Regions from separate parts of the Pseudarthrobacter sp. YAF2 genome, predicted to be linked through region 4. Evidence: riboswitches for the same ligand, from Rfam matches in the RefSeq annotation. Region 4 holds a riboswitch; each other region holds the start of a gene.
What was found. A riboswitch is a leader RNA that binds a small molecule or an ion and turns the genes downstream of it on or off. The one in region 4 is predicted to bind S-adenosylmethionine.
Positions count from the first base shown of each region.

Region 1: linked by a shared signal. The riboswitch ahead of AB4Y79_RS13675 (DUF1737 domain-containing protein) and the one ahead of metX (homoserine O-acetyltransferase MetX) in region 4 are both predicted to bind S-adenosylmethionine.
Region 2: linked by a shared signal. The riboswitch ahead of AB4Y79_RS15745 (aminotransferase class V-fold PLP-dependent enzyme) and the one ahead of metX (homoserine O-acetyltransferase MetX) in region 4 are both predicted to bind S-adenosylmethionine.
Region 3: linked by a shared signal. The riboswitch ahead of AB4Y79_RS16440 (cobalamin-independent methionine synthase II family protein) and the one ahead of metX (homoserine O-acetyltransferase MetX) in region 4 are both predicted to bind S-adenosylmethionine.

Region 1 is NZ_JBFRDA010000012.1:103,922-109,088, forward strand. Features, by position in the region: gene AB4Y79_RS13665 (O-succinylhomoserine sulfhydrylase) at 1-496, opposite strand, end outside; gene AB4Y79_RS13670 (rhodanese-like domain-containing protein) at 497-907, opposite strand; gene AB4Y79_RS13675 (DUF1737 domain-containing protein) at 904-1,167, opposite strand; SAM riboswitch class IV at 1,181-1,295, opposite strand; gene opgC (OpgC domain-containing protein) at 1,473-3,935, shown strand; gene AB4Y79_RS13685 (hypothetical protein) at 4,058-4,312, opposite strand; gene AB4Y79_RS13690 (TetR/AcrR family transcriptional regulator C-terminal domain-containing protein) at 4,535-5,167, shown strand, end outside.
Region 2 is NZ_JBFRDA010000014.1:202,116-207,282, forward strand. Features, by position in the region: gene aroA (3-phosphoshikimate 1-carboxyvinyltransferase) at 1-319, shown strand, start outside; gene rsgA (ribosome small subunit-dependent GTPase A) at 303-1,418, shown strand; gene hisN (histidinol-phosphatase) at 1,463-2,287, shown strand; SAM riboswitch class IV at 2,429-2,542, shown strand; gene AB4Y79_RS15745 (aminotransferase class V-fold PLP-dependent enzyme) at 2,580-3,998, shown strand; gene AB4Y79_RS15750 (class I SAM-dependent methyltransferase) at 4,096-4,854, shown strand; gene AB4Y79_RS15755 (metal-dependent transcriptional regulator) at 4,874-5,167, shown strand, end outside.
Region 3 is NZ_JBFRDA010000015.1:111,403-116,569, forward strand. Features, by position in the region: gene AB4Y79_RS16440 (cobalamin-independent methionine synthase II family protein) at 89-1,297, opposite strand; SAM riboswitch class I at 1,311-1,415, opposite strand; gene AB4Y79_RS16445 (adenylosuccinate synthase) at 1,686-2,975, shown strand; gene AB4Y79_RS16450 (DUF1508 domain-containing protein) at 3,234-3,605, shown strand; gene AB4Y79_RS16455 (RNA polymerase sigma factor) at 3,881-4,432, shown strand; gene AB4Y79_RS16460 (hypothetical protein) at 4,429-5,167, shown strand, end outside.
Region 4 is NZ_JBFRDA010000010.1:1,933-7,099, reverse strand. Features, by position in the region: gene AB4Y79_RS11755 (SGNH/GDSL hydrolase family protein) at 1-642, shown strand, start outside; gene AB4Y79_RS11750 (hypothetical protein) at 692-1,249, shown strand; gene AB4Y79_RS11745 (alcohol dehydrogenase catalytic domain-containing protein) at 1,270-2,415, opposite strand; gene metX (homoserine O-acetyltransferase MetX) at 2,538-3,653, opposite strand; SAM riboswitch class IV at 3,666-3,781, opposite strand; gene AB4Y79_RS11735 (bifunctional o-acetylhomoserine/o-acetylserine sulfhydrylase) at 3,881-5,167, opposite strand, start outside.

The DNA.
Region 1 (5,167 bases), on a different contig from region 4:
CCTGCATCGGGTTGGACGGGGATTCAAAGAAGACGGCGGTGGTGGGCTTGGACAGGGCCTCGCGCCACTGGTCCAGGTCCGGGCCGTCGACGAAGACCGTTTCCACGCCCCACCGGGGAAGGATCTCGTTCAGGATCACAAAGCACGAACCGAACAGCGAGCGGGCGGCCACCACGCGGTCGCCGGCGGCGAGCAACGCGCCCAGGGCGGTGAACACCGCGGACATGCCCGACGCCGTCGCGAAGCACGCCTCGGTGCCTTCCAGCAGCCGGAGCCGTTCCTGGAACGTGGCCACGGACGGGTTGCCGTACCGCGAGTACACAAAGCGTTCGTCCTCGCCGGTGAAGGCGCGTTCGGCCGCCGCTGCGGATTCGTACACGAACCCTGAGTTCAGGAAAATGGCCTCGGAGGTTTCCTGGAAGTTGGTGCGGTCCAGCCCGCCGCGGACCGCCTGGGTATCGGGGTTCCAGCCGGGGGCATCTTGATTGAAAGTCACTTAGTTCTTTCCGAGGTTGGTGGGCAGGCCGCGGTTCTTCCAGCCGTTGACGGTCCGTTCGCCGTAGCGGTCAGGCTCGCCTTCGAAGCCTTCCAGGACGTTGTAGGAGGTGAAGCCGGCCTGGGTGGCGGCGATGGCTGCGGCGATGGAGCGCTGTCCTGAGCGGCAGAGGAACACCAGTTCCGCGCCGGGGTCTTCGGGCGCCTGCTCCGTCAGATCCTTCACGAAATCCGGGTTGGGGATGCCGCCGGGGAAGGTCCACTGGATGAACAGGGGATCGTTGTCCGTTGCCTTGGTGTCCGGAATGCCGATGTGGGCCCATTCGCCCTCGGTGCGGACATCCACCAGGATGGCGCCCTGCTCCAGCTTGGCCCATGCTTCCTGCGGCGTCAGGTCTCCTGCGTAGCTCATGCGTGGCCCTCGCCGTCGAACTCGCCTTCCAGGTCATCAACCGCCGTGGCCACTGCGGCGTCTGCCGACGCGATCGCGGCCGGGAGGACAACTGCCTGGGCCACGATGACGCTGCTGCCGTTGAAGGTGGCCGCCGGGCTGCCGTGCAGGACGTAGCCGTCCGCGAGTGCAGCCGAGATCCGCTCACAGAAGGAGCGGTCGTCCGGGCCCGTAATCAGGCGGTAGGACAATTTTTCGTCAGGGGCGGGTGCGTCAGACACGACGGATCTCCTTCTTTCACGCTTGCAGCTCGAATCGGTCGATATGCCGAGTATTCACCTGAGGCACCCCGCCGCGAGAGGAGGGTTGCCGACCGGCCAGTCAGGGCTTAACACCGGTACTCATTACTCCCCAAAAACGTAACACCTGCCGCGCCAAGCCGCACGGCCGTCGTCGTCATGTTCCGTAATTGAGAGCTTGCAGCCGCTGCGCGTCATGGGAACACGGCAACCCCGCCGGACCGATAAGGTTTCTACCGGGGCGCCGCCCTGCCGTCACAGTGGGAGTACCGGGGGGTCTTGCCAGCATGCGAGCAGCAACATCGCACCACCGGGCCGGCCGTCGTGCCCGTCAGCGTTCCGTCGGAGCCTTCCTGGCCGCCGTCTTCGCGCTCCTGGCCCTCGTGGGAGCTGCAGGTGCGGCGCATGCGGCCGCCGCGACACCGGACCAGGGCAAGCCCTGGCTGGGTGCCGTCCTTGAGTGGGGCGAGGATACTGCCGCGGGATTCTCAGGCCGGCTGGGGGCGAGCCCGGCCGTCTTCGGCCACGACATCGCCTTTCCGTTCCGCGACTCGGACCGGAACAACATAGAGGGTTTCCTCCAGCAGGCCGGTGCCAAGGGCGCCCACGCCATGCTCACCGTGAAGCCGTCGGTGGCGCTGGACCAGATCGGCGCCACCGAAGCAGAAGCCTTTGCCGGAAAGGTTCGCGACCTGGCCTCCGGGTTCAAAGGCCAGCTGTTGATCCGGTTCGCCCCGGACATGAACTCGAGCTGGGTGGCCTGGGGCCAGCAGCCGGCCGCCTACCGGGAGGCCTTCAAGGCCGTCGCGGCTGCCATCAGGAAGGACGACGGCGGCCGGGCCGCCATGGTCTGGGCGCCGTACCTGGGCAAGGACTACCCCTTTGACCAGAGCCGGAACGCGCCGCAGCCGGGAAGTGACGGCTTCGCACTCCTGGACACCAACGGCGACGGCGCCTGGAACGGCTCCGATGCGGCCTACGCTCCGTACTATCCGGGCGACGACGCCGTGGACTGGGTGGGCCTGACTGCCTACCATGACGACACCGCCGGCGGGGCTGCCGTCAACACCGTGCCGCGCGCCGGTGAGCTCCAGGACATGCTGACCGGCTCCGGCAGCGCGAACTTCTATGGCACCTACGCGGAAGGGCGCAAGAAGCCGTTCCTGCTCCAGACCGCGGCGTTCTTCGCCCCTGCCGCGGGCGGCGCGCCGGAGGCGGACATCAAGCTGGGTTGGTGGGACCAGGTGGTGGGTACTGCCACCTCGCCCGCGTTCGCCAGGACGGCCGCGGTGGTGTGGGACGAGCGCACCAGCACCAGGGATACCGGCGTGGCAAGCATCGACTGGCTGCTGACTGGGAACCCCTCCATCGCCAAAGCTGCGCTGGACAGGCTTAAATCCACTCCCGTGGTCACCGGCCCGGTCACCGACGTGGCCGCGGACGGCACGTATGTCCGGGCCAACACCCTCTCCGGGGCGGCCGTCTGGACGGTGGCGCTGGCCATGGTCATCCTCCTGGCGGCGCTGTGGCAGGTTCCCCGCCGTGTCAACGCCGCCACCGGGTGGAGCTACCAAGACCCGGGAAACAGGGACTCGCGCGTCGATTTGCTGCGCGGGATGGCCATTGTCTTCGTGGTGGTCAACCACCTGGGCCTGGCATCACTGTTCCAGCTGCTCACCCAGGAAGCCGTGGGCTTTGTATCGGGCGCCGAACTGTTCGTGCTGTTCTCCGGCCTGGTGGTGGGCATGGTCTACGGGCCAAAGGCCAGGGAAGACTTCGGGAAGGTTGTGGACCTCACCTCCCGCCGTGCGGGGAAACTGTATGTGACCGCGCTGGCCGTGCTGATCGGCGTCTTCCTCATCTCACTGCTTCCGTTCTTCCACACCGAAGCGCTGACCACTTTCGTGGACCAGGGGACCGGCGGGGCCGGGCACAACGGCGCAGGCCGGACTTACGACCTCTACGCCGGGATGTCGTCGCTCTTCCAGTTCCCGGTGCCGCCCCAGGTTCTGCCGGCCATCATGCTGCTGCAGTTCGGGCCCTGGCAGTTCAACATCATGGGCTTGTACGTGGTGCTTCTCCTGGTCAGCCCGCTGATCCTTGCGCTCCTGAACCGTGGGAAGGCCGTGTGGGTCCTGGCGGCATCGCTGGCGGTGTACGCCGTGGGCGCCGGAACCAGGTTCCGGATCCTGCCGTCCCAGTTCGAGGACTCGTTCCCGCTGCTGGTGTGGCAGGTCCTGTTCGTGCTCGGGCTGGTGGCGGGATACCACCGGCGCAGCATCATCGCGTGGTTGTCGGCGCATGCCTGGGTGGTGGCGGCCTGCACTGTCGCCGCATTCGCCCTGGCCTTCTTGTCCTGGGGCAACCCCTACTTGGCCAACAACTACGACGTCCGGCTGGCGCTGATGCCGGACGCCACCTACCGGGCAATGTATGACGCCCTCTTTGGCCGGACCTACCTGGCCCCCGGACGCCTGCTCAACGTCGTCTTCCTGGTGGTGGCGGCCTACGCGTTCCTCAGCGCCTACTGGAAACCGGTGGAGCGGGCCCTGGGCTGGTTCCTGATCCCGCTCGGCCGGGCAACGCTCTACGTGTTCATCATGCACGTGGTGCTGATCGCCGTCGTAGCCAATATCCCGGCACTCCAGCAGGAAAGCATCTTCCTCAATACCGCGGCGTACTCCGTGGTGCTGGGCCTGCTGTGGGTGATGGTCCGCACCAGGTTCCTGTTCCGGATCATTCCCACCTAGCGGCCGGGCGGCCACCCGGGTATGCGGTGCCCGGGCATGAAAAATGCTGTGGCACTGTTGGTGCCACAGCATTAACTCACGTGCCGGATGTTCGGTGGGGCAGGCCCCACAGTCCCGGTGCCTTAGACCAGTTCGGGGTAGGAAGCGACAATGTAGTCGGCGGCTGCCGCACCCTTCATGCGCAGGCCCTTGCGGCTTCCCGGCAGCCGGTCCTTCATCGCTGCCCAGAACGTTGTTTCCGTGCCCGGCAGGTGCTGATTGATGAAGCACCAGCTCATGTACAGGCCGTAGAAGCGGTCGCGTTCCAGCGTGGAGTCCGATGTTTGGTCGAAGTAGGTGGCGTCTTGGAGAAAGAGATCAAACTGGGAATGTGCCATGAGGGCGTCCCTTCGCTAAGTGCGTGGCGCCGCCGTTCGGCTACAGCAGCGGACTCGATGCCGTGCACTGGTGGCAATCGGGTCCATAGATTCGATCCCCGGAAAAACTGGGGCCGTTAGCGCCGTCAACGCCTGTCTACGCTGTAGACTTTACTCGTAGACTACATATGAGGCAACCCTCTCGGAAGAAGCCGGGAGGCCGCCTCCAGCAAGGATAAAGCCATGACCTCCCCCAATCCGTCCCGCGCCGGCAAGGCCAAAACCAGGCTCAGCAGGGACATCGTGCTGGCTAAAGCGCTGGAAATGGTTGATGCCGAAGGCCTGGACGCACTGACCATGCGCGGCCTGGGCCAGGAGCTGGGGCGGGACCCGATGAGCCTCTACCGCTACGCGGAAAACCGGGCCGCCTTGCTGGACGGGGTTACGGAACTGGTCCTGGACCAGCTCACCATCCAGCCGGAGGACCCGGACTGGAAGGCCCAGTTGCGGAAGATCGCCCACAACCTGCGGATGCTGGCGCTGCGGCATCCCAATGTTGTGCCCCTGCTGGTCACCCGGCCCCTTTCCACCCCGCTGGGTTTGCGCCCGCTGGGCACGCTGCGGCCGCTGGAGCAGATCCTGTCCCTGCTGGCGGGTGCCGGATTCGAACCGGCCGACGCGCTGCACGTTTATCGCGTGTACTACGGCTTCCTCTACGGCCACATCCTCAACGAACTGCAGGAGTTCGTGGTGGACCCGGAAGAGAACGAGGTGCTGCTCCGGCTGGGGCTCCACCGCCTGCCCGCCAAGGAATTTCCCCGGCTGCGGGCGCTGGCGCCGGCGTTGTCGGATTACGACGGCGCCAGCGAACTCGAC
Region 2 (5,167 bases), on a different contig from region 4:
GCGCGGACACGAAACAGACAGGCTCGCCGCGCTGGTGGCGGAGATCAACCGGCTTGGCGGTGACGCCGAGGAAACCCCCGACGGACTGCGCATCCGCCCCGCCCGGCTGCACGCCGGCGTCGTGCACAGCTACGCGGACCACCGCATGGCCACGGCCGGTGCAATCCTGGGCCTGGCGGTGCAGGGCGTCCAAGTGGAGGACATTGCCACTACCGCCAAGACCATGCCCGATTTTCCGCAGCTTTGGGCAGGCATGCTCGCCCAGGAAGGCACGTCCGCAGCCGGACCGGAAGGGCGCGGCAGTGGCGCGGAGCACTGATTCCTGGGACGAATCGGACGTCCGGATCCGCCCCAGCAAGAAAGGCTCAAGGCCGCGCACCAAAGACCGTCCCAGCCACGACGACGCCGTGACCGGCCGGATCATCACCGTGGACCGTGGCCGGTACACCGCGGTGGTGGGCGAGGACTCGGAGAATGAGCGCGTGGTCATCGCTGCACGGGCCCGCGAGCTTCGCCGCAATCCTGTCGTGGCAGGCGACTTCGTCTCCCTGGTGGGCGACGTCTCCGGAGCCCCGGACACGCTGGCACGACTGGTGAAGATCCAGGACCGCCGCACCCTCCTTCGCCGCAGCGCCGACGATACCGATCCCATAGAGCGGGCCGTCGTCGCGAACGCCGACCAACTGGTGATCGTGGTGGCAGCAGCCAACCCCGAGCCACGCACCGGGTTCATCGACCGCGCCCTGGTGGCCGCCTACGACGCCGGGATCGAGCCGATCCTGCTGGTGACCAAGGCCGACGTCAAGGACCCAGCGGAGCTGCTCTCCAACTACACGCACCTGGACTTCCCGGTGATCATCAGCAAGACCGCGGACGCGCAGGCTTCGGGGATCGACGCCAGGTCCGACGACGGCCTTTCGGCCCGGCTGGACAGCGCCGCGGTGGCAGCCCTTCGCGCCCACCTCGACGGCACGGTCACTGTCATGCTCGGGCACTCCGGCGTCGGCAAGTCCACCATGGTCAACGCGCTGACGGGTGCGGAGCGGGCCACCGGCGGGGTGAACGCGGTCACCGGGCGCGGCCGGCACACGTCGTCGTCGGCGCTGGCGCTGCGGCTGGCGGACGCGCCGCCCGGCAGCTGGATCATTGACACCCCGGGTATCCGTTCCTTTGGCCTGGCACACGTGGATCCGGACAGGATCCTGCGCTCATTCCCGGACCTCTCCCCCGGCATCGAAAACTGCGAGCGCGGCTGCAAACACACGGCAACGGCGGTTAACTGCGGGCTGGATGATTGGGTGAACGGCGGGCACGCCGGCCCCACGGGACCGGCCCGGCTGGCGTCCCTAAGGAGGCTGCTCGGCGCGGACCCGAGGATGGAAGCACAGGAAACCAAGGAGCTCGGCAGCGTCAACTGACGCGTTCTCCCGGCAGAAACGCCCGCAGACGGTAGTTTGGAACCATGATCCAACCCGCTTCGAGTTACAACGATGACCTGCGCCTGGCCCATGTCCTGGCCGACTCCGTGGATGACCAGACAATGAGCCGCTTCAAGGCCCTGGACCTCCACGTCGAGACCAAGCCGGACCTGACGCCGGTCACCGACGCCGACAAGGCGGCCGAGGAGGCCATCCGCGGCCAGCTCTCCCGCTCCCGGCCCCGCGATGCAGTCCTGGGCGAGGAATTCGGCAGCACCGGCCACGGCTCGCGGCGCTGGATCATTGATCCCATCGACGGGACCAAGAACTTCGTCCGCGGCGTCCCGGTGTGGGCCACGCTGATCGCCCTGGTGGACGAGGGCGAGCCCGTGGTGGGCGTCGTCAGCGCACCGGCACTGGGCAAGCGCTGGTGGGCGGCCAAAGGCATGGGCGCCTACATGGGCAGGTCCCTGGCCGCCGCCACCCGGCTCCGGGTCTCCAACGTCTCCAACCTGTCCGACGCCTCCCTCTCCTACTCCAGCCTGGGCGGCTGGAAGGAACGCGGAAACCTTGACGAGTTCCTGGGCCTGACGGAGGACGTCTGGCGGACCCGGGCGTACGGGGACTTCTGGTCCTACTGCATGGTGGCCGAAGGCTCGGTGGACATCGCCTGCGAACCCGAACTGAACTTGTACGACATGGCTGCCCTGGTGCCGATCGTGGTGGAGGCCGGCGGCCGCTTCACCTCCCTCGAAGGCGAGGACGGCCCGTTCGGCGGCAATGCCCTGGCCACGAACTCGATCCTGCACTCAGAGGTGCTGCACCGACTGAACCCGGAACTCGACGACCTCCTGCAGCAGGCTCCCTGACCGCGGAAGAATCGAATAATACGACGCCGGACGCCTCCTTTTGGGGGCGTCCGCGGCCGTTTCTTCGGCAGGACGTAACAAAGGCCTTAACAATTGCCGCGGCTTTAGTCCTGGCCACCCCATGTTCTACGCTTTTATCCAGGTCACGAGTGCCAGCGCAAAACCCCGGTTTGCTGGCCGGCAACCCTCCATTCGCGGTGGGGTGCCCCGGGTGACGACCAGGCCGGTCCGGAGCGGATACGGCAAGCGCGGATTCCAGCATGCCGGAGTCCTGTATCCAAGTGAGGTCTCTGTGACAACTGCCACCGTCTCCCCCCAGTCCGCCATCGACAACTTAGCCGCGCCGGATCCGCGCCAGGCCATCGCCGGCCGGCCCCTCGCCGCGGTGACCGGCGCCGAGATCCAGGCGCCCCTGATTTCCGGCGGCCACGTCCGCTACGCAAACCTCGACTACGGCGCATCCGCCCCGGCACTGTCCGTGGTGTCCGCATACCTGAACGAGATCCTTCCCTACTACGCGAGTGTCCACCGCGGCGCAGGGTATGCATCCCAGATCAGCACCTCGGTGTATGAAAACGCCCGCAGCATTGTCCGCGACTTCGTGGGCGGCCGCCCCGACGATTCGGTCATCTTCACCCGCAACACCACCGATTCGCTGAACCTGCTGGCCGGCTGCCTGCCGTTGGCCGGCGGCCACCCCGCCGGAGATGTCCTGTACCTGGACATCGAACACCACGCCAACCTCCTGCCGTGGCAGGGCGTCCCGCACCGCAGCATCGTCGCCGCCGACACCATCAGCGGAACGCTGGAGGCCGTCCGCGCTGAACTGGAGCAGGGCGGGGTCAGCCTGCTGGCCGTCACCGGCGCCGCCAACGTCACCGGCGAGATCCTCCCCATCCGGGCATTGGCCGCACTGGCGCACCAGCACGGCGCACGGATTGTGGTGGACGCCGCCCAGCTCGCCCCGCACCGGCGGGTGGACATCAGCACGGACGACGTCGATTACCTTGCGTTCTCCGGCCATAAGCTTTACGCACCGTTCGGCGCAGGCGTCCTGGTGGGACGTCCGGACTGGCTGGACGCCGGTGTCCCCCACCTTGCCGGCGGCGGCGCCGTCAAGGAAGCAAGGCTCGACGGCGTCAGCTGGGCCACCGGCCCGGCCCGCCACGAGGGCGGCTCACCCAACGTGCTTGGCGCAGCCACCCTGGCGCGCGCCACCCAGGTGATCGCCGAACTGGACCAGGCCCGGTGGCATGCCCACGAATCGGCCATCCGTTCGTTCCTGGTGGAGGGCCTGCAGGGCATCGACGGCGTGACGGTCCACCAGATCTTCAAGGACACCAATCCGGAAACGGACACCATCGGTGTGGTCAATTTCTCGGTTGCGGGTTACGACGCCGGGCTGGTGGCCGCTTACCTTGCGGCGGAGCACGGCGTGGGCCTGCGTGACGGACGCTTCTGCGCCCACCCGCTGCTGAAGCGCCTGGGCCTGCCGAACGGATCCCTTCGGGCGAGCTTCGGCCTCGGATCCCGGCTGGAGGATGCCGAACGCCTCCTGGCCGGCATCCGCGCGCTGCGCGGCAACGGACTGGGCTGGGACTACGTGGTGGACGCAGGCCGCTGGGTGCCCGCCAACGATTCCCGCACCTACCCGCACTGGGCACCCAATACACCGGGCACGGCCGGCGCCGCCCCCTGCATCGACGACTAAGCCAAAGCCTTCCGTTCCTGGTCCGTGTGCACGGCCCCTGGCCGGGCGTGCGGTAAATTCGAGGGACATCAACAGGCGGAATCGAAGGAGTCCACGCGTGATTCGGGGTGGCCCCAAGCTTGATCGTGGTCGCCGGCGGGAACTTGGCCAGAGTTTCCAGGATGGCGGGAGGCACTACCAGCGCGTCAGGCCTGGATACCCCGCGGACTCAGCCCGATGGCTGGTTCCTGCCCACGCCCGGGATGCCCTCGACGTCGGCGCCGGTACCGGAAAGTTCACTGCCTTGCTGCTGGACCTGGGCCTGGAGGTAACCGCCGTCGACCCCTCCACGGACATGCTCACCCAACTGGCGGCGCACTGCCCTGCTGCAACGGCTGTGAGCGGGACCGCGGAGGCGACGGGCCTGCCCGCCGCCCGCTTCGACGTCGTCACCGTGGCCCAGGCCTGGCACTGGTGCGACCCGTTGGCCGCGAGCACCGAACTTGCCCGCGTCCTGCGTCCGCACGGAACACTCGGCCTCATCTGGAACCAACTGGATACCTCGGTGCCGTGGGTGCACAGGCTATCCAGGATCATGCACGCCGGCGATGTCTACCGCCCGGGTCACAGGCCGGTGGTGGGACCCGAATTCGCCGGGCTCGAAGGCCAGGTAACCCACTGGCAGGACCGGGTAACCACCACAGACCTAATGGAACTCACCAAGTCGCGAAGCTACTACCTCCGGGCCGGCGAGGCGACCCGCGCCAAGGTCCTGGCGAACCTGGACTGGTACCTGCACGAACATCTGGCCTACGGTCAGGACCAGGAACTCGAGCTTCCCTACCTCACCCTGGCGTGGCGCGCCGTGAAGGCATGAAGCCGGTAGGCTTGGACGCGTGAAGACCAGCCCGACATCCTCCTCCATCGAGGACTACGTCAAGGTCATCTATTCATTCACTGAATGGCAGGACAAGCCCATCACGTCCTCCCAACTGGCCCAGCGGCTCGGAGTGGCCAATTCTTCGGTTTCCGAGATGGTCCGCAAGCTCAAGGACCAGGGCCTGGTGGACCACAAACCGTACAGCGCGGTGACCCTGACCGATTCCGGCCTGCGGCTTGCCCTGGCAATGGTGCGGCGCCACCGGCTGATCGAAACCTACCTTGTGCAGCGCCTTGGCTACAGCTGGGAC
Region 3 (5,167 bases), on a different contig from region 4:
TACCAAGCCCGGGGAAACGAAACGCCGGTCCAGCGCACCTCATTCGTGGCGCATTGGACCGGCGGTCGTGTCCGGAACGGGAGGAAAACTACCAGAGTCGCTTCGTGGCGCGGCGGGCACCCTCGCCAAGCGCCTCCAGTTTGGCGTACGCGATCTGCGGGTGCACCCGGCCGCCGAGGCCGCAGTCGGTCGATGCGTTGACGTTTTCCCGGCCCACCAGCGCGGCAAAACGGACAATGCGGTCCGCCACCAGGTCCGGGTGCTCCACCACATTGGTGGCGTGCGAGACGACGCCGGGGATGATCACTTTGCCCTCAGGGAGCTTGGTGTCCTCCCATACCCGCCATTCGTGTTCGTGCCGGACATTGGCGGCCTCGAAGGAGTATGCGCCGGCATTGACCTGAAGTACGGAGCCGACGATGTCAGCGAACGGGATGTCCGTGGTGTGTGGGCCGTGCCAGGAGCCCCAGCAAACGTGGAGCCGGATCTGTTCCTGCGGGAGGTCCCGCAACGCCCAGTTGGTGGCCTCCACGCGCAGCTGGATGAACTTCAGGTAGTCCTCCAGGGACGGCTCCGGGTTGATCTGGTCCCAGCTTTCGGCCAGGGACGGATCATCGAGCTGGACCGTCAGGCCGGCGTCGATGATGGCCTTGTATTCCTCGCGCATGGCATCGGCGCAGGCGTAGACAAGTTCCTCATCGCTCTTGTAGTACTCGTTGGCTACGCGGGCGCAGGAACCGGGGGAGAGTGAGGCCACGAATCCCTCAGTGAGACCGGCCGCGGCGAGCCCGGTCTTCAGGTTCTTGATGTCCGAGGCCACCAGGTCATGGCCGGTGTAGGTCAGGGGCCCGGCGATCTTGGGCTGGGACACGCTCTTTCGGTGCGCCAGGATCCCTGAGGAAGGGTCGTTGTACGCCTCGTTGAACGCCTGCCGGTCCCGCCGGTCGGGGAATGACGTCAGGACAACGTTCCCGGGGGAGGAACGCCGGACTTCGGCTTCTGCCCAGCGGTCCACGTTGGTCGGCTCCAAGCCGCCGAGCCGGGCAAAGGAGTAGTTCCACCAGGCCCCGTAATCAACGGAGTTGGACATCGTGTGCCCGTACTCGCCGTCGTTGGGGATGTCGATTCCCAGGTCCTTCTGGCGCTGGACCACGTCCACAACGGAGTTTTCCAGGAGCTCCAGGAACGCTGGAGTGATGCCGTCGGATTCTTTGGCGGTGTTGGCCGCGATAAGTTCAGGCGTGCGGGGCAAGGACCCGGCGTGGGTGGCGCGAATGTGGTCGGTGTTCAGGGGCATGCTGGAATCTTCCTTTCCATCGGTCCTGGCAGTAGCACCTTCGGCCGGCAGCTTTCCTGCCGGACCGTGGTTGCTGCGGCGTCATTGAGCCAGGTCTCTCAGCCGCTCCGGATGGTCCACTCCCACTTAAATCCAGGAGCGTGGTCAGGGGCAAATGCGGTTCAGAATGTGGCGGACCGCCATTGCGAGGCCGCGGCGGGCCCATCGAGTGGACAAAGTGCCTGATCCGCTAAACTTGGGTGGTAAGAGCCCCGGAACTCTTGCGTCGCTGCGCCGCCTTGCGGTCTGGCGAAGGCCGGTCTGTTCGGGGCATTCTCATGAACGGCGCTGCGCAGGTCCGCTCCCCGCGGCCGGACCCGGGCAGCCCGAACGAATGGGGGAGGATCCCATGCCAGCAATTGTGATCGTAGGAGCCCAGTGGGGCGACGAAGGAAAAGGCAAGGCCACCGACCTTCTGGGCGGCCGTGTTGATTACGTCGTCAAGCCCAACGGCGGCAACAACGCCGGGCACACCGTCGTCGTAGGCGGTGAAAAGTACGAACTCAAACTGCTGCCGGCAGGCATTCTCAGCCCCAACGCGGTTCCCATCATCGGCAATGGCTGCGTGGTGAACCTCGAAGCCCTTTTCCAGGAGATCGACGGACTCCAGGCCCGCGGCGCCGATACCTCGCGGCTGCGCGTATCCGCCAACGCCCACCTGGTGGCCCCGTACCACCAGGTGCTGGACAAAGTGACCGAACGCTTCCTCGGCAGCCGCGCCATCGGAACCACCGGCCGCGGCATTGGCCCCGCCTACATGGACAAGGTGGCCCGGCTGGGCATCCGTGTCCAGGACGTCTTCGACGAGTCCATCCTTCGCCAGAAAGTGGAAGGCTCGCTCCGCCAGAAGAACGAACTCCTGGTTAAGGTCTACAACCGCCGCGGTGTTGTGGTGGACGAGGTCGTTGAGTACTTCCTGTCCTTTGCCGACCGCCTCCGCCCGCTGGTCATCGACAGCACGCTGGTCCTGAACACCGCCCTGGATGAGGGCAAGGTCGTCCTGATGGAAGGCGGCCAGGCCACGTTCCTGGACGTCGACCACGGAACCTACCCGTTCGTGACCTCCTCAAACCCGACCGCGGGCGGCGCATCAGTGGGCTCCGGCATCGGTCCCACCCGAATCTCCCGCTCCATCGGCATCATCAAGGCCTACACCACCCGCGTGGGTGCGGGCCCGTTCCCCACCGAACTCTTCGACGAGATGGGCATGTACCTGCAGAAAACCGGCGGTGAGTTCGGCGTCAACACCGGGCGCCCGCGCCGCTGCGGCTGGTACGACGCCGTCCTGGCCCGCCACGCGTCCCGCGTGAACGGCTTCACGGACTACTTCGTGACCAAGCTGGACGTGCTCACCGGCATCGAACAGATCCCTGTGTGCGTGGCCTATGACGTTGACGGCGTCCGCCACGACGAGATGCCCATGACGCAGACCGAATTCCACCACGCCAAGCCCATCTTCGAGTACTTCGACGGCTGGACCGAGGACATCACCGCTGCCCGCACCCTCGCGGACCTCCCGGAAAACGCCCGGAACTACGTGCTGGCGCTGGAGAAGCTGTCCGGAACCCGGTTCTCCGCTATTGGCGTTGGCCCGGACCGCGACCAGACCATCGTGGTGAACGACCTCATCAACGACTGACACGTTCGTCCGGAACACGGCAGACGACGGCGGCGGCCCACCTTTTGCAGGTGGGCCGCCGTTGGCGTTTGCCGGGGTGGGCTGTAATTTACACAGGCTTAACGCGGCGGGGCTTGTACGCCTGCAGGCGCCGCAACCAGACTCGTTAACACCATTTGAACTGATCAGCGGACGGTTCCAACATGCTTTTGGCGGTGCAGGGATGCACCCCGCAGAGAGCCGTCGCCGGTTGAAGAGACCAGACCGGAAGGACATGCCGTGGCGGGAAACTTTGAAGTTTTTCTTGATCCGGAGCTGCTCTACAGGTTCCGGCTGCTGGGGCCCGACGGGTCGGTCATGGCCGTCTCGCAAGGGTTCGAGGACAAGGCTGCGGTAGCTGCCGGTATTGCGGCCGTGCGTGAATGTGCCGGGACGGGCCTGGTGACCGATCTCAGCCCCGCCGGGGGAGTGTCCCGTCCCGCTGCTGTACCCGCAGCGGCCGCCAACGCTGTTCCAGGCGATCTGCCCGCCGTCGTCGTGCCCGCTTGCGATGACCAGCGGCTGCCGGTGAGGCTGCACGCCTACGCACTGGCGAAGGCGCCGCGGAGGCAGGCCACGGCGCCGCGTTGGAGCAGGACGGCAGCCCGCTGAGGACCGGCAGAAACAAATTCAAAAAAACTTTTGGGCGGGCGTAACCCTTTCGGGGTCGGCAGCGATTACCCCTATGAAGTGCCGGTCTGGAACCTGTCCCCCATCACGTTCCAGGCCGGCCCTTTTGATCTCTTGGCAAGGCCGCCGCGGCGCGGGCGGCCTCCCTTCGGTTACCGGCCAGCGAGGTTACCGAAGGGTAAAGTAAGAGCAGCGTTCCGGATTCATGTGAGACGCTTCCCTTGCCGACGCCCTTTTTGATTGAGAGCACCACGTCAGTGACCGATGCACAGACAGATGCGGACCCGGACCATGCCGTGCCCGGGCCTGCTGCCCTCAGCCTCATCTACAAGACGTACGCATCACAAGTCCTGGGCTATCTTGCAGCCCGTGGCGTCGAGGATCCGGAGGCGGCCATGCAGGAAGTGTTCCTATCCGTCCTGCCCCGCCTGGACACCGTGCGGGGAGGAAAGGCCGGGCTGCGGACGTTCATCTTCAGTGTTGCCCACGCCCGCATGGTGGACGATCACCGGCGCCAAAGCCGTCACCCGGTAAAGCTGCCGTTCGAGCCCGAACTCGACCAGCGCGAAGAAACCTCCGCCGAAAAAGAAGCTCTGCAAAACATCTCGCCCGGCGAGGTCCTCGGGCTCCTGTCCGGACTGCCCCAAGACCAGCGCGAAGTACTCTCGCTTCGTTTGGTGGGAGGCCTGACCGTGGAACAGGCGGCGGAGGCCATGAATAGGAGCGTCGGCTCCGTGAAGCAGCTCCAGCGCCGTGCACTGCTCAAACTCCGGGAACTCGCGGCAGTGAAGGAGTACCTCGCGCCATGACGCAACCATCAGGGAACCTTGTCTCCCTTGTCGATGACATGCTCCAGGACGCTGGGTGCGGTGACGACCTGGACCTCCGCGACGCGCTGCTCTCACTTGGTGCGCTGGCATCGCTCCCCGCCCCCGCACCCAGCGCGGAACTCGCCGCTCTGCTGGCCCCAGCCGGCACAGCCGGAGACGGAGGCGATGTGGGACGTCCTCCGGCTGTGGAACGTCCTCCGGCCGTGGAACATCCTCCAGCCCCGGAGCAGCCGGACGACGACCTCACGCGCCGTCGGCGGCGGCGCCACCGCCCCACCGCGCTGGGCCTGGTTCTGGTGGCCGGGATGGGATTGGGCGTTGGCGGTGTGGCTGCCAGCACCTCCGCACCCGGGAGCGGAACGATGCAGCAATTGCTGGCGGACTGGACTCCGCCATGGAGTGCGCCGTCTGCCAGTGCATCGGCCGCTTGGGGCGGTGACACGTCGCCGTGGCTTGCCGCCGGCGGGGATGTCCCGGATCCAGTTTCGTCAGCTGCACCCGCCGCGGCCACGCATGCCCGAAGCCGGTCGTCCCGGCTTCTGGAAGACCCCGCCGGAGTAACCGGCCACAGCAGTTTGCGAAGCTGCGGCGGACCCGCCAAGCACGACGCCGGCAGCGGCCAGGGAGCCTGTGTGCCGGGACCGGCAGGGGCGGCGTTGCCCGCCGCCCCGGGAGGCGGGACGGACGGGAAGGGCAGGAGCCAGAACGACGGCG
Region 4 (5,167 bases):
ATCGTGGACCAGCAACTGGCTCCGGCCCTGGCGCTGAAGCCGGACCTGGTCACCCTGTCCGCCGGCGGCAACGACCTGATCCGTCCGGGCGGGGACCCCGACGCACTGGCCGAGAAACTCGATTCCGTGGTCCAGATCCTGTCCATGGGCGGCGCCACCGTGGTCCTGTTCAACGGGCCGGACACCGGTTCCTCGGTCCTGGGCAGGATCCGGAGCAAGGTGGCCATCTACAACGAGAACCTGCGGACCGTCGCGGCCCGGCACGACGCCGTCATTGCTGACATGTGGTCCCTCCGGCAGCTGAGCGATCCACAAATGTGGGACCAGGACAGGCTGCATTTCTCACCCCTGGGCCACCACACCATCGCGGCCATGGTGCTGGACTCGCTGAACGTGGAGCACTCGCTGGAACCGCTCCAGCCCAAGGCGCTGCCGCCGCGGACCTGGCGCGAGGCAAGGACCGGGGACCTGGTGTGGGCGCGCGAATATTTCGTGCCCTGGGTACTGCGCCGGCTGCGGCACCAGTCCTCCGGTGACGGCATCACGGCAAAACGGCCGACGCCGGGTCCCGCCTTCGGCCCGGGCGTTCCGTTGGGATCCGGTGAAGGTCCGCTGGGAACCTCGGAGCCCAGCCGCCGGTAGCACCGCCCGGGGTTAGGCTGGAAGGACAACCTTCGAGAGGCGCGGCACCGTGAGCAGCTTGTTTTTGTGGATCATCATCCTGTCCTTCGTTGTCCCCATGGCCATGCGGATGTACCGGCGATCCATGGCGCGGCGGGACCGGGACCAAGGCTTGCCGGGGCCCGGGCAGTACGGGCCCGGCGGCTTCCCGGGGCCCGGGCAGTACCCGGGCCAGTTTCCCGGGTCCGCAGGGCCGCAGAGCAACCAGCCCCGCGACGGCTATACCCAGCAGGACTACTTGTCCGGCGGTTTCCGCCAGCCCCGGCCTGCCGATGATTCCCAGCCACTGCCCTACCAGTATGGGCAGCCGCCCATGCCGGACCCCCGGTACGGCGCTCCGCAGGAACCGCCCTTCCAGCAGTTCCCCGGCCAGCAGCAAGGCTTTGGCCAGCCGCAGGGTCCCGGCCAGCCGCCGGCCGGCCCGCCGTCGGGTCCGGCCACTCCCCCGCCGGGAGCGCCCCAGGGATTCCGTGCCCGGAAGCTCGCAGAACTGGACCAGCAGTACAGCAACGGCGAACTGTCCATGGAGGACTACATGAAGCGCCGCGGCGAGATCATGAACGGCTGAGAGCCGGGCTCCGCCCAGCCTCAGGCACGGAAGAGCCGCCTGACCACCTGCCCGGATGCCAGCGCATCCAGTCCCTCGTTGATTTCGGTCAGCGGCCGGGTGTCGGTATGCAGCAGTCCGACCGGAAGCCTGCCTTCGCGCCAGTAGCCAAGGTATTTCGGGATGTCGCGGCCGGGCACTGCGTCACCCATGTAGGAGCCCAGGAGTCGCTTGCCCGCCCCTGCGAACTGCAGCGCGGGAACCGTCAGTTCGGCGGACGGATGCGGCAGGCCCACCGAGACAACCGCACCGCCCCGCGTCACCAGTTCCAGGCACGTGGCGATCACGCCGGTCGAGCCGACCGCCTCAACGGCAACGTCCACACCGTCCCCGGCGGCCTCTTCAACCAGCCGGGCCGCGTCCGCGGGTGTTCCCACCGCTGTGGCGCCGGCATCCAGGGCCAACTGGTGCTTGCCCGGATTCGGATCGATGGCGATCACGCCGGCTGCCCCGGCGAGCCGGCCCGCCATGACTGCGGACAAGCCCACTGCTCCGAGGCCGAAGACTGCCACGGACTGTCCGGGATTGACGCCCGCGGTATTAAGCACAGCCCCCATTCCGGTGAGCACGGCGCAACCAAACATCGCCGCAACTGTGTCCGGGACGTCGTCGTCAATTACCACCACCGATTCCCGCGCAACCACCGCATAATCGGCAAAGGCCGAGACGCCCAGGTGATGGTTGATGCGCTCCCCCGCGGGCGTGCGCAGCAGGGCCGGCCCGTGCAGCAGGTCACCGGAACTGTTGGTCTCCGCTGCGCGGTGGCAGAGCGCGGGCCTTTCGGACCGACAGGCCCGGCAGTGGCCGCAGCTGGGCACGAAGACCAGCACAACGTGGTCTCCGACAGACACGTCCGCCACGCCGCCGCCCACGGATACCACCCGCCCCACGGCCTCGTGGCCCAGGGCCATCGGAAGCGGCCGGACCCGGGAGCCGTCCACCACGGACAGGTCCGAATGGCACAGGCTGGAGTACGTGATGGCAACCCCAAGCTCCCCGGCGCGCGGCTGCGGCTGGTCCAGTTCCTGCACCACCAGGGGCTTGGCGTCGGCGTAGCGGCGCTTCCCCGGTGCACTTCCGGGGGCGGGAACAGCGGGAACGGTGGAGTAAAGGACGGCGGCTTTCATGGCACGATCATGCCGTACTTCGCGTCCGGGGCGCCTGCACTGCGGCACCGCCGCGTCGGCAGCCCCGTGGTGGGTACCGAATGGTGGCGCCGCCGCCCGCAGCCGGGATGCGGCGAGCGCTGCTAGACCAGGAACGCGGTCCGGAGCTGGTGTCCCAGCTGCCCGATCTCGGTCAGGAAGCCATCGTGGCCTATTGGTGCCTGGATCATATGTACGTCGACCTCGCCGGGCAGCGCCTGCGCCAATTCGCGGGACTGGGACGGGAAATAGAGCCTGTCGGAGTCCACGGCGGCGACGAAGAACCGGGCGGTGGAGGATGCCAGCGTTTCGGCCAGTGGCCCCCGTCCCCGGCAGATGTCGTGGCTCATCAGCGCCTCGGTGAGGGCGATGTAGCTGTTTGCGTCGAAGCGTCGGACGAGCTTGCTGCCTTGGTGATCCAGGTAGCTTTCCACCTGGTAGCGGCCGCGGTTTGCCAGTAATCCGCCGCGCAGGGGCGACTCCGGCGCCTGGGGTTCCCGGCCGAACCGCCCTTCCAGTTCCGCGGCGGACCGGTATGTGATGTGGGCGATGCGCCGGGCCAGGGCCAGTCCGTCTTCCGGGCACGGGCCGCCGTAGTAGTCGCCGCCGTTGAAATTCGGGTCCTGGCGGATGGCCAGGGTCTGGGCCTGGGCGAAAGCGATCTGTTCGGCCGTGCTGGCAGCCCCGACGGAGATGACGGCGCAGCGCTGCACGCGGTCGGGGTAGGTCACGGCCCACTCAAGGGCGCGGGCGCCGCCCATGGAACCGCCAAGGACGGCGTACCAGCTCCCGATGCCCAGCTGATCCGCCAGCCGGGCCTCCGCAACAGTGCTGTCCCGCAGCGTGACCAGCGGGAACCGCGACCCCCACGGCGCTCCGTCCGGGGCTGGCGAGGACGGGCCCGTGGATCCGTAGCAACCGCCCACGATGTTGATGGACACCACGAAGAAACGGTCGGTATCCACGGGAGCGCCGGGACCGGCCAACTGTTCCCACCAGCCCTCTTCGTCCGTGTCGCCGCGAGTCACGTGGGTGCTGCCGGTCAGGGCATGCTCGATCAGGATGGCGTTGCTGCCGTCCGCATTCAGCGTGCCCCAGGTTTCGTAAGCCAAGGTGACATCCGGCAGGTAGCCGCCGCCCTCCAGCTCGAGTCCTCCAATGGAGGCGTAGCGGACAACTCCGTGTTCGGGAATGGTGGTTCGGGCGACGGTAACCGTCATGGCAAGACCTCTTCTACGCGCTTGCCTGCCGTCATTTGACCGGCAGGCCAGGTCTTCACCCGGGGCACCCCACCGCGGAAGGAGGGTTGCCGGCCAGCAAGCCGGGGCTGTCACTGGCACTCATGACCTGGTTCGAGTGTACGAAACACCCCCCACCCCAGGCCAAGAGTGTGACTGGTTGTGACTTCCCGGCGTTGCCGGCCGCCCGTGCCGCCGCGTGCTGCCAATCAGGCGTCAGCGGCGCCCTTGGCCGCGCGGAAACCGGCTTCAAGGTCAGCCAGGATGTCGTCGATGTGCTCCAGGCCGACCGACAACCTGACCAGCCCGGGATTGACCCCGGCCACCACCTGCTGCTCGGGCGAGAGCTGGCTGTGGGTGGTCGACGCCGGGTGGATGACAAGGGAGCGCACGTCACCGATGTTGGCCACGTGGGAGTGCAGTTCAAGGGCGTCGACGAAGCGCTTGCCCGCCTCCGCGCCACCGGCCAGGTTGAAGGCGACGACGGCGCCGGTCCCCTTGGGGCCGTACGTGCGGCCACGCTCATACCAGGGGCTGGACGGAAGCCCCGCGTAGGCGACCGATTCGACGTCGTCCCTTGCCTCCAGCCAACGCGCCACTTCCGTGGCGTTGGAAACATGCCGTTCCACCCGCAGGCTCAACGTTTCCAGGCCTTGCGAAATCAGGAAGGCGTTGAACGGGGAGACCGCCGAGCCGAGGTCGCGCAGCAGCTGGACACGGGCTTTGAGGATGTAGGAAAGGTTGGCACCCAGTGCACCATTGGCGCCGAGGTCGCGGGCGTAGACCAGGCCGTTGTAGGTGGGGTCCGGGGTATTGAAGCCGGGGAACCGCTCGGGCTCTTTGCCGAAGTCGAACTTGCCGGAGTCGACAATGACGCCGGCGATGGCTGAGCCGTGGCCGCCCAGGTACTTGGTGGCGGAGTGGATCACGATGTCCGCACCCCATTCCAGCGGCCGGATCAGGTAGGGAGTGGAAAGGGTGTTGTCCACGATCAGGGGAACGCCTGCCTGGTGTGCCACCTCGGAAATGCCTTCGATATCCAGGACGTCCTGGCGCGGGTTGGAAACCACCTCGCCAAAGAACAGCTTGGTGTTGGGCTGCACAGCCCCGCGCCACTGGTCCAGGTTGTCCGGATCGTCCACGAAGGTGACCGAAATGCCGAACTTCTTCAGGGTGTGGGCGAACAGGTTGTACGTGCCGCCGTACAGGCTGGGGCTGGCCACGATGTGGTCCCCGGCCTCTGCGATATTCAGGACCGCGAAGGTCTCCGCGGCTTGGCCGGAGCTCAGCAGCAAAGCGGCGAGGCCACCTTCGAGGCTGGCGATCCGCTGCTCCACAGCATCCTGGGTGGGGTTGCCAATGCGGGTGTAGATCGGCGCCAGTTCAGCCAGGGCAAAACGGTTGGCTGCGCTCTCGGCGCTCGGGAACACGAAGGACGTGGTCTGGTAGATGGGCAGTGCGCGGGCTCCGGTGGCACTGTCAGGCTCCTGGCCTGC